Regions from separate parts of the Pseudobacillus badius genome, predicted to be linked through region 3. Evidence: riboswitches for the same ligand, from Rfam matches in the RefSeq annotation. Region 3 holds a riboswitch; each other region holds the start of a gene.
The links. A riboswitch is a leader RNA that binds a small molecule or an ion and turns the genes downstream of it on or off. The one in region 3 is predicted to bind S-adenosylmethionine.
Positions count from the first base shown of each region.

Region 1: another riboswitch for S-adenosylmethionine. It lies ahead of B1A98_RS00945 (methionine biosynthesis PLP-dependent protein); the one in region 3 lies ahead of B1A98_RS17895 (methylthioribulose 1-phosphate dehydratase).
Region 2: another riboswitch for S-adenosylmethionine. It lies ahead of B1A98_RS14305 (bifunctional homocysteine S-methyltransferase/methylenetetrahydrofolate reductase); the one in region 3 lies ahead of B1A98_RS17895 (methylthioribulose 1-phosphate dehydratase).

Region 1 is NZ_MWMM01000001.1:190,682-193,954, forward strand. Features, by position in the region: gene B1A98_RS00930 (ABC transporter ATP-binding protein) at 1-183, shown strand, start outside; gene B1A98_RS00935 (ABC transporter permease) at 167-925, shown strand; gene B1A98_RS00940 (aliphatic sulfonate ABC transporter substrate-binding protein) at 952-1,953, shown strand; SAM riboswitch class I at 2,022-2,125, shown strand; gene B1A98_RS00945 (methionine biosynthesis PLP-dependent protein) at 2,192-3,273, shown strand, end outside.
Region 2 is NZ_MWMM01000009.1:70,277-73,549, reverse strand. Features, by position in the region: gene B1A98_RS14315 (nitric oxide synthase oxygenase) at 1-49, opposite strand, end outside; gene B1A98_RS14310 (EamA family transporter) at 128-1,030, opposite strand; SAM riboswitch class I at 1,219-1,330, shown strand; gene B1A98_RS14305 (bifunctional homocysteine S-methyltransferase/methylenetetrahydrofolate reductase) at 1,421-3,273, shown strand, end outside; gene metH (methionine synthase) at 3,264-3,273, shown strand, end outside.
Region 3 is NZ_MWMM01000018.1:36,238-39,510, forward strand. Features, by position in the region: gene B1A98_RS17885 (sugar ABC transporter substrate-binding protein) at 1-160, opposite strand, end outside; gene B1A98_RS17890 (VOC family protein) at 144-446, opposite strand; gene B1A98_RS17895 (methylthioribulose 1-phosphate dehydratase) at 582-1,220, opposite strand; SAM riboswitch class I at 1,287-1,391, opposite strand; gene B1A98_RS17900 (2,3-diketo-5-methylthiopentyl-1-phosphate enolase) at 1,546-2,739, opposite strand; gene B1A98_RS17905 (1,2-dihydroxy-3-keto-5-methylthiopentene dioxygenase) at 2,830-3,273, opposite strand, start outside.

The DNA.
Region 1 (3,273 bases), on a different contig from region 3:
CGGATCATTGTTATGGGCACGCAGCCGGGAACCATCATTGCCGATATTCCAGTCAATCTCCAAAGACCGCGGCAATTCGATCAGAAGGAAGTTATTCAGCTTGAAAAGAAAATCAGTTTGCTGTTGAAAAATGAAATAGACAAAGTAGTGAAAGAGGAACTAGCTTATGCAGCGAATCATTAAACAACTTATCTTCTTCGCCGTCTTATTAATTGCCTGGGAAGGAATTGTGCGGGCCGGCGGCTGGACCCCGGATGTCATGCCAAAGCCGACAGATGTTTGGCAGGCGCTTGTTCGCGGGTTTGCCGATAGAACATTAATTTTTGATTTAGCAGCCAGCTTCCAGCGCTTGTTTATCGGCTTGCTGATTTCTTTGGCGCTCGGCGTGGGCCTGGGCATTTTGCTGGCGAAATCAAAAACAGCTGATGAAACGCTGGGCTCGCTTATATTGGCGCTTCAAAGCGTACCAAGCATTGTCTGGCTGCCGCTTGCTATTATGTGGTTTGGCTTGAATGAAAAATCGGTTATTTTTATTGTTGTTCTCGGAGGCACGCTCGTTATGACTATTAATATGCGGATGGGCATTAAAAGTGTGGCTCCTCTTTATATTCGGGCAGCGCAAACAATGGGCTCGCGGGGAATCGATTTATTTGTCAGGGTTATTTTTCCGGCGGCTATTCCTTATGCTGTGACAGGTGTGCGGCTGGCTTGGGCATTTGCCTGGCGCGCGCTGATGGCCGCTGAGATTTTAAGTACAGGACCGGGACTCGGCTATACATTGAAGTATGCCTCTGATTTTGGAGATATGAGTCTGGTGATCGCTGTCATGATTTTAATTGGCATCATCGGCAGCATCGTCGATTATGCATTTTTCCAAAGAGTGGAGAAGAATGTGATGCGCCGCTGGGGATTGGAAACGAATTAATACTTTAGGCGAGTGAGGGAGAAATGATGAAAAAGAAGCTTGGCTACTTTAGCTTGATGATGCTGTTGTTAGCTGGTGTGTTATCCGGCTGCAATGCTGCAGAAGAAGGAAAAAGCGGAGAGAAAAAGAAAGTTGTGATCGGTTATTTTCCAAACCTTGACCATGTACCGGCTATGATTGCCAGGGAAAAGGGCTATTACGAGGAAGCGCTCGGCAAGGAAGTCAATGTGGAATATAAATCATTCCCGGATGGCGGGGCTTTTATGGTGGCGCTGAAAACAGGCGATGTTCAAGCAGGGCTCGTGGGACCCGGTCCAGTGATGAATAACTTTACGAACGGAGCCGATGTTAAAATTGTTGCTGGCAGCTCTTCAGGGGGCACTACCATCGTTGCCCGCAAAGGAAGCGGCATTCATTCAGTCAAAGACTTTGCCGGCAAAACATTTATTACGCCGGGAGTCGGCTGCACGCACGACGTTCAGATGGAAACATTTATCAAGGACTTCGGCATTGAATCGAATCGCATCGGCGGCACGCTGAAGCATACAACAGGCAAGCCGGCCCAATATGCAGGATTGTTTGAATCTGGAAGAGTTGATATAGCGGCTGTTCCTGAACCTTGGGGGACGCTGCTCGTGAAAGAAGCAGGGGCTAAAGTCATCGTGGACAGCAATGAAATTTCCTTCGGCAAAACGTTGCCTAATTCCGTGCTGGCCACAAGCGGCAAACTAATAAAGGAAGACCCGGAGCTTGTACAAGAAATTGTAGATGCCCACCAGAAAGCGATCAAGTTTATTAATGAACATCCGGAAGAGGCGAAAAAGCTGACAATAGCAGCAATTAAAAGGGATACAAAGCAGGATTTAGCGAAGGACGTAGTGGACAATGCTTGGCAAAGAATCACGTATACAGCTGATGTTAATGAGAAAGTAGTTCAGGAATTTGCCAATTCTTCTTACGACTTAAAGTTTTTAAAGGAGCAGCCTGATTTTTCAGCACTGATCGATCAACAGTTTGCTCAAAAATAAATAATTAGAAAAACCCTTGCCATTTCGATCATTTTACTGTACATTTAAAAAAATCAAAATTTTATAAGTTCTTATCAAGAGAAGCGGAGGGACTGGCCCGAAGATGCTTCAGCAACCGGCTATATAAAGTCAAGGTGCTAATTCCAGCGGGAGTGATCCCGGAAGATGAGAGGAAGATCATGAAAAGCCTTCTTCTTTAAGAAGGCTTTTTATTTTTTTATATAAAGGAGAGAGGGAAATGTCGCATACACACATCGAAACATTGCTGGCGCAAATTGGAAATAGAAGTGAATCCGTAACAGGAACGGTGAACGTCCCTGTTTACTTTTCTACCGCTTATCGTCATGAAGGCATCGGCCGTTCTACTGGTTATGATTATATTCGTACAGGAAACCCGACGCGCCAAACCCTGGAAAAAGCCATTGCTGATTTGGAAGGCGGGGATGCGGGTTTTGCTTTTTCCTCTGGGATGGCTGCCATTCAAACACTTTTGGCGCTCTCAGAACCCGGAGAGGAGTGGATTGTTTCCGCTGATTTATATGGCGGCACGTACCGCCTGTTTGAAAGAGGCTGGAGAAAGTTCGGATTGTCGTTCCTTTACGACAGCTTTCAAGATATAAACGAAACAAAAAAGAAAATCACAGATAAAACGAAGGTTCTCTTCTTAGAAACGCCGACGAATCCGCTCATGCAGGAGGCAGATCTCGAGGCTGCGGCTAACTTAGCCAAAGAACATGATTTGCTGCTGATTGTCGATAACACGTTCTATACTCCTTTTTTGCAGCGCCCGCTCACTCAGGGAGCCGATATTGTCATTCATAGCGCAACCAAATATTTGGGAGGGCATAATGACGTCCTGGCTGGCTTGATTGCTGTGAAAGGAGAGAGGCTCGCGCTTGCTGTAGCGGAAATGCAAAATGCGGCTGGCGCGGTATTGGCTCCTCTCGATTCCTGGCTTCTTATGCGGGGCATGAAAACGCTAAGTTTGCGCATGAGACAGCATGAAGAAAATGCGAAGCAAATTTCAGAGTTTCTGCGATGTTGTCCTGAAGTAACCGATGTTTTATATCCAGGGCGAGGAGGAATGCTGTCGTTTCGGCTGGCGTCGGAAACATGGGTCAATAGCTTCTTGGCGAATTTGCGCCTGATTTCGTTCGCTGAAAGCCTTGGAGGAGTGGAGAGCTTTATTACCTATCCGGCAACACAGACCCATATGGATGTGCCTGAAGAGGTTCGTGTTCAAAACGGCGTGTGCAATCGGCTGCTCCGCTTTTCGGTTGGAATTGAGCATCCGGCAGATTTAATAGCAGATTTAACGCA
Region 2 (3,273 bases), on a different contig from region 3:
AACATACCGTAATAAAGTCTTTTGCTTTCTGCCATAATTGTTTATTCATCTATTTACCGCCCTGTACATCATATTTACTGACAGTATACCATTGTTCGGTTTTCTGCTTTGTGACAACTTGAAGAAATCAGCCGCTGTACAGGTGCTTGGGCCCTATCCTTCTATTGCTGATGAATTGGGGTACAGCAATGCCAATTAAGATGAGCGTAATGCCGGCTGCTTGCCCAAACGTCAGGTGTTCACCAACGATGAACATCGCCCCGATCATAGCTGCTGGCAGCTCTGCCGCGCCAAGAATCGTTGCCATCCCCGGTTCAACGTGCGGCGTGCCGAGCGCAAACAGAATAACGGGCACGAGCACTCCGAGCAGTCCGACAAGCACCCCGTACTTCCATAAGCCGCCAGTTAACGTGCCGTCCGTGATAAAAGCCGGCGACACAAATAAAAAAGCCGTCAACAGCCCGCCGGCAGAAATAATAAAGCTTTTTTGAATAGCCGGTACTTCTTTTCCTGCCTTTCCGCTGAAGAAAAGGAATAAAGCAAACGTCAAGGCCGCCAAAAAGCCGGAAGCAATCCCTTTTGTGTGGCCGGTCCAGTCCATCCCTTCTGAAGATATTCCAGCGGCAAGAAGAGTGCCTGCCCACAACAGCAGAGCTGAAACGATCTTTGCACCAGATGGAAGAGCTTTCAAGTATAAGGATTCAATGAAAATCCCCATCCAGGTGAATTGAAAAAGCAGAACAATGGCAATAGAAGCCGAAAGATCTTGAATGCTCGTTGCGTAGAACACACCTGTTAAGCTTAACAGCACTCCCAGTCCAAGCAGCGCAGCTACTTGCTTGAATGTCAATGAAATGCGGGTCGTCAGCAAGAAAGGAATGAGCAGCAAAAGAAGGCCAAAAAGATATTGCGAGCCTGTCATCTGGCTCGCCTGGTAGCCTGCATTGGTTGCCAGCTTTACAACAGAGGCTTGGACTCCATAGCTGCAGGCCCCCGCTAAAATGAATAATGAATAACGAAGCTGATTCAACTTGACTCCTCCTTTATCTAATCTTCTTATTAGACAATGAGTCTAATAACCTGGTTGCCTTTTAAAAGTATATCCTTTCCATCGTTTATCCAACAATCCCTATAGAATATTCAAAATTTTCTATTGACTAATTTCAGCGAAAAAGATATGATATGTTCAATTCTTTTACTAATTGCATATCAACTTATTTCTTATCAAGAGAAGCCGAGGGGTCTGGCCCTATGACGCTTCAGCAACCAGCCGTTAGCGGGCCGAGGTGCTAAATCCAGCAAACTGCTTTGTCAGTTTGGAAGATAAGAAGGATCAAACATTTCCAATGTAAAGCCTTCTTAATTTTATTAAGAAGGCTTTTTCTTATGATTAAAGGAAAATCCAGAAAGGATGGACAGCATGAAATTATTAGATAGACTGCAAACCGAAGTGCTGACAGCTGACGGTGCCATGGGCACCCTCCTCTATTCCTACGGCATTGATTTCTGTTATGAGGAACTCAACGTGGAAAAACCCGAAATTATTGAAAAAATTCACCTTGACTATATACAAGCCGGCGCAGATATTATTCAAACTAACACCTATAGCGCCAATGCCTTGAAGCTTGCCAGATACGGGATGGAAAACCGTACAGAGGAACTGAACAAAGCGGCCGTGCGCATTGCCAAGCAAGCAGCCGCACCTGAGCAGCGGTTTGTGTTAGGAACGATCGGCGGCATAAGAGGCATTCGAAAAAGCAGCGCCTCTCTTTCTGAGATAAAATCAGCTTTTCAGCAGCAAGCAGAGGCGATTTTACAAGAATCCCCCGATGGTCTCCTGCTGGAAACCTATTATGATTTTGAAGAGTTAACCACTGTTTTGCAATTGCTGCGCAAGGTCACGGACTTGCCAATCGTTTCCCAAGTGTCTATGCATGAACCCGGCATTTTGCAAAACAGACTTTCATTAAACGAAGCTTTCAAGCAACTGGAATCCTTAGGGGCAGACATTGTAGGCGTCAACTGCCGCCTTGGCCCTTACCACACCATCCAGGCACTTGAAGAGGTGACGCTTCCTGAAAAAGCCTTTTTATCCGCCTACCCTAACGCAGGCCTTCTTGATGTCGAAGACGGACGGGTCGTCTATGAGTCTGAAGCCGACTACTTTGGCCAGGCTGCTGTTCAACTGCGCAATGAAGGAGTCCGGCTCATTGGCGGCTGCTGCGGAACCACGCCCAAACACATCGAAGCAGCCAAAAAAGCACTCACTGGCCTCGCGCCGATTACCGAGAAAAAAGTCATTGCCCAAAAACCGATTGTCATCAAAGAACCTGCCCCTTTGGTTGTACCGCCGCTCCATGAACAGGTCAAAAAAGAACGGACGATTATTGTGGAGCTTGATACGCCCAAGCATTTAGATACAGCTGCTTATATTAAAGGAGCTAAGGCATTGCAGCAAACAGGCATGGCTGCTATTACAATGGCAGATAATTCTCTTGCCTCTCCGCGCGTGAGCAATTTAGCGATGGGTTCTTTGCTGAAGGTACAGCACCACATCCGTCCGCTTGTCCATATCACCTGCCGAGACCGGAATCTGATTGGTTTGCAATCCCATCTCATGGGGCTTCACGCTCTTGGGCTGCACGACGTCCTTGCGATCACTGGAGACCCCACAAAAGTTGGCGATTTCCCGGGGGCAACCTCTGTCTATGATGTATCCAGCATGGAACTCATTCAATTGATTAAACAGTTGAACGAAGGCATTTCGTTTTCAGGAAAGCCGCTGAAACAAAAAGCGAACTTCTCAGTTGCCGCGGCCTTTAACCCGAATGTGCGTATACTGGACCGGGCTGTCAAGCGCTTGGAGAAAAAAATCGCGTGCGGAGCTGATTATTTCATTACCCAGCCCGTCTTTACTAAAGAAAAGATTGTTGAAATATATGAAGCGACGAAGCATTTGCCAACACCGATTTTTCTTGGCATCATGCCGCTGACAAGCTCAAGAAACGCTGAATTCCTTCATCATGAAGTGCCCGGCATCAAGCTCTCAGAAGAAACGCTGGCCAGAATGAAAGCATATGAGCATGATAAGGAAGCCGCTGCACGAGAAGGCGTGACGATTGCGAAAGAATTGATCGATACAGCTGCCAAGCTGTTTAACGGTATCTATATTATTACACCTTTTATGCGTTATGATATGTCCATTGAATTGATCCATTACATCGAAGAGTTAGATGGAAAAACAAAGGAAAGAGGGATCCCTCATGCCGAAAC
Region 3 (3,273 bases):
TCACTTCTTCCCCGTTTGCGAATCGTTCGGGTACATTTTCAATTTTCCCCGGCGTCTTTCCACTGGATGATGAAGCTCCTTCTTCACCCGCTGAACAGCCGGTCAACAATAGTGTGAAGGTTAAACCGGACACAGCCAGCTTTTTAAATAATTTTCTCATCTAAACTCCCCCTGAATATTTTCTGTAAATTAATTGATTTCAAATAATTCGAGCTATTCCCGTCCGGCCCTTCAAAGAATAGGTAACGGGCGCCGTTCGGCAGCTCTGTACTTTCCGTTTCAATGAAGCGGGCACCAGCGTCCTTCAGCCTTGCTGTCTCTTCCTCTACATTCTCCGCCTTTAACGCTAAATGGTGTACTTTTCCTTCTGCCGGCAGTGAATCATGATAGCCTTCCAGCAGCTCAATTTTCGTCCTGTTTTTGTCCTCTGTTCCGATGAAAGCCATCTTTATGCTGCCATTTGGGTGATCGAGGCGCCCTAGAAGCTGGAAACCGACCTCTCTAAATCCTTTACCGTCATTCCTGTATGCTCCATTCTTTGAAGCAAATTCCTTCCCGCCATTCCTTATCATAAATGCGTGTTATAGTTGCTTAATCGCCTGTAAGTTTGCCTTTGCTTGCAAAAGAGCCAGATGGTACTCAAATAGAAATTCACATGCTTCAAGTACTTTTTTAGCCTCGAAGCCATCCTTTCCCCAGACGGTAATCCCATGGCTGCGGATCAGAACCGCTCCTTGATCAGCCTTTACATATGGGGCCAGCGCAGCTGCCAGCCTGGGAATCTCAGCATAGTTATCAATGATCGGCACTTCCCACTCCGCGTCTTCTTCCCAACGGCCAAATGCTTTAATCAGTTCCTGCCCTTTAAATACTACTTTTCCTTCATCGCCATACAGCTCGGAGACCACATTATTAGCTACCGTATGAACGTGAAGGCTGCAGCCTGCGTTTGATCGCTCATAGATTTCGCAATGAAGAAGCGTTTCCGCTGAAGGCTTTACATTGGTTTCACCGACGGGCCTGCCGTCTTTGTCAACAATCAAAAAATCTTCATTCGTGCTCTTCCGCTTGTCTTTTCCGCTGGCTGTCACAAGGAACTGGAGCGGATTATTCTGAATCTTTATAGATAAATTGCCGCTAGTGCCCATAAACCAGTCTCGTTCAGCCAGCTCGGCTTTTATTTCTGCCAGTTCATGAATACGGGTGATAAATATGCTCATTTTGCATCAACCTGCCTTTCTATACAAAAAACCTCTTCGATAAGAAGAGGTTTTCGAAAAAACAACTTCTTATCTTTCAGCATTGCTGCTGTGAGAATTAGCACCGTGCTTACATGTAAGTCGGTTGCCGGGCTTCATAGGGCTCATCCCTCCACCTGCTCTTGATAAGGTCGCATTATTAAGTTAATCATTCTTATAAGTTAACTAGGATTATTTCACTATCTTTCTAGACTGTCAATAGCTTTTTTATAAAAAAGCGTGAAAAATGAAATAACTTTGAAACGACGGGCAAACGCCCGCTTGTTGGACAGCCTAAACAACCGCTTTATGAAGTCGTTACAATTCCCCATTGGTCGATCGCTCTCTTTAAGGGTTCAGACATTTCAGCCGCTTCCGGCAAAGAAATATTTCTCACACCGGCATGAATAGCTGCCCGGAAAGCCTGCGCACCGTTGATCGGTCCGTCCGGATGCCCAAATACCCCGCCTCCTGCGTTGATCACCAAACTTTCGCTGCCAAAATCCTTCAACAGCTGCGGCACCATTCCTGGATGAATCCCTGCTGAAGGCACAGAAAAGGCTTGCTGAAAATAACTTTCTTCTGTTAGTGCGCGGCCAATCGCCAAGGCATCCGCAGATGGGATAGCTACATTGCCATATGGGCTTGGAAACAGCGAAAAGTCCCCGCCTGTCATGCGTGTCAGTTTTCCCACTAGCAACGAATAAGAATAGCCGCCCGGCTGTCCAGCCAGTACACCCGATAAAGCCGAATGGGCCATAATCGGCAAGCGAATATTGTCATTCTCGCGCAGCGCTTGCAGCGTATCCAAGCCATAGGCGTGAACGTTGAATAATAAAGCATTCGCGCCAAGCTCTTGCGCCCGTTCGGCCTTCGCATGCAGCTCGTTTGATCTCCCAGATACATTCACTGCATATAAAGCCTTTTGCCCTGTATGTTCATAATGGCGTCTAATAATATCTTTGGCCGCGATGATTCTCTTCTCAAAAGGTGTCAGCTCGTTTTCAAAAAGAATTTCGTCATCCTTGATTAAATCAATGCCCCCTGCCAGCAAATCCTCCAACTGAGCAGAGAAAAAGGACAAATCCCTTCCTATCACACCCTTAAAAATAGCCATCAGCAACGGACGGTCATAAAGGCTCAACTGCTCCCTCACACCTTCCACGCCAAAGCGCGGACCGGGAAATTGCCGAAGCAGTTCCTCATCAAAGGTTAAATCAATCAGCTCATGACCTTCGAAAAAAGAAAGCTTCCCATAAACGGTCGTTAAGATTGCCGGAAGATCCGCAGAAAAATTGGCGGATGGATAATGGATTTTTACCGTATCCTTCTTTTCACCCTTTTCTACCGATACAACCTCTCCTTTATTTTTCTGCAGCTGCTGCCGCTCAAGATGCGGGATATCTGTCCAGGAACCGACGGTGAGGCCCAAAGCATATTGCTCCGCTCTCTTTTCCTGATCGGGATGTGCCGGAAACAGATAAGTCGCTGTTACTCCCATAAAATGTCCTCCTCTGCCATTTGGTCAATCTCCATCTGCCTTTCGCCTATTTGCACAGACTGCCGTTAAAGCTGGACGGGCACTGCTCTTTTAGTAAACCGGCACCCAGCCCTCTTCAGTGACAAAAATCCGGACAGCAACCACTTTGCGGTCATCAGACAATGTAAAATAATGACGGACGCTTTCTGGAACCGAAATAAGATCCCCAGGGTTGAGGTGTACCTCAAAAAACCGGCCGTCCTTGCCTTGAATAACGAAGACGCCATGGCCGCTTGCAATAAAGCGCACTTCATCATCTGTATGGTGATGCTCACGCTGGAAGTTTGTTAATAGCTCTTCTAGATTAGGCGTGTGATCGGCTAATGAAATCACATCCCATGCTTGATAGCCTCGCCTCTCAGCAATATCTTTAATTTCCGCTTCAAAAGCGGTTAAAATTTCCTTTTTTTCCTCATCACTTAACACATACTTCTCTTGTAAGTGAACAGGAAGTTTTGAAATGTCCCAATGCTCATAAATAACGTCCTGCTGCTG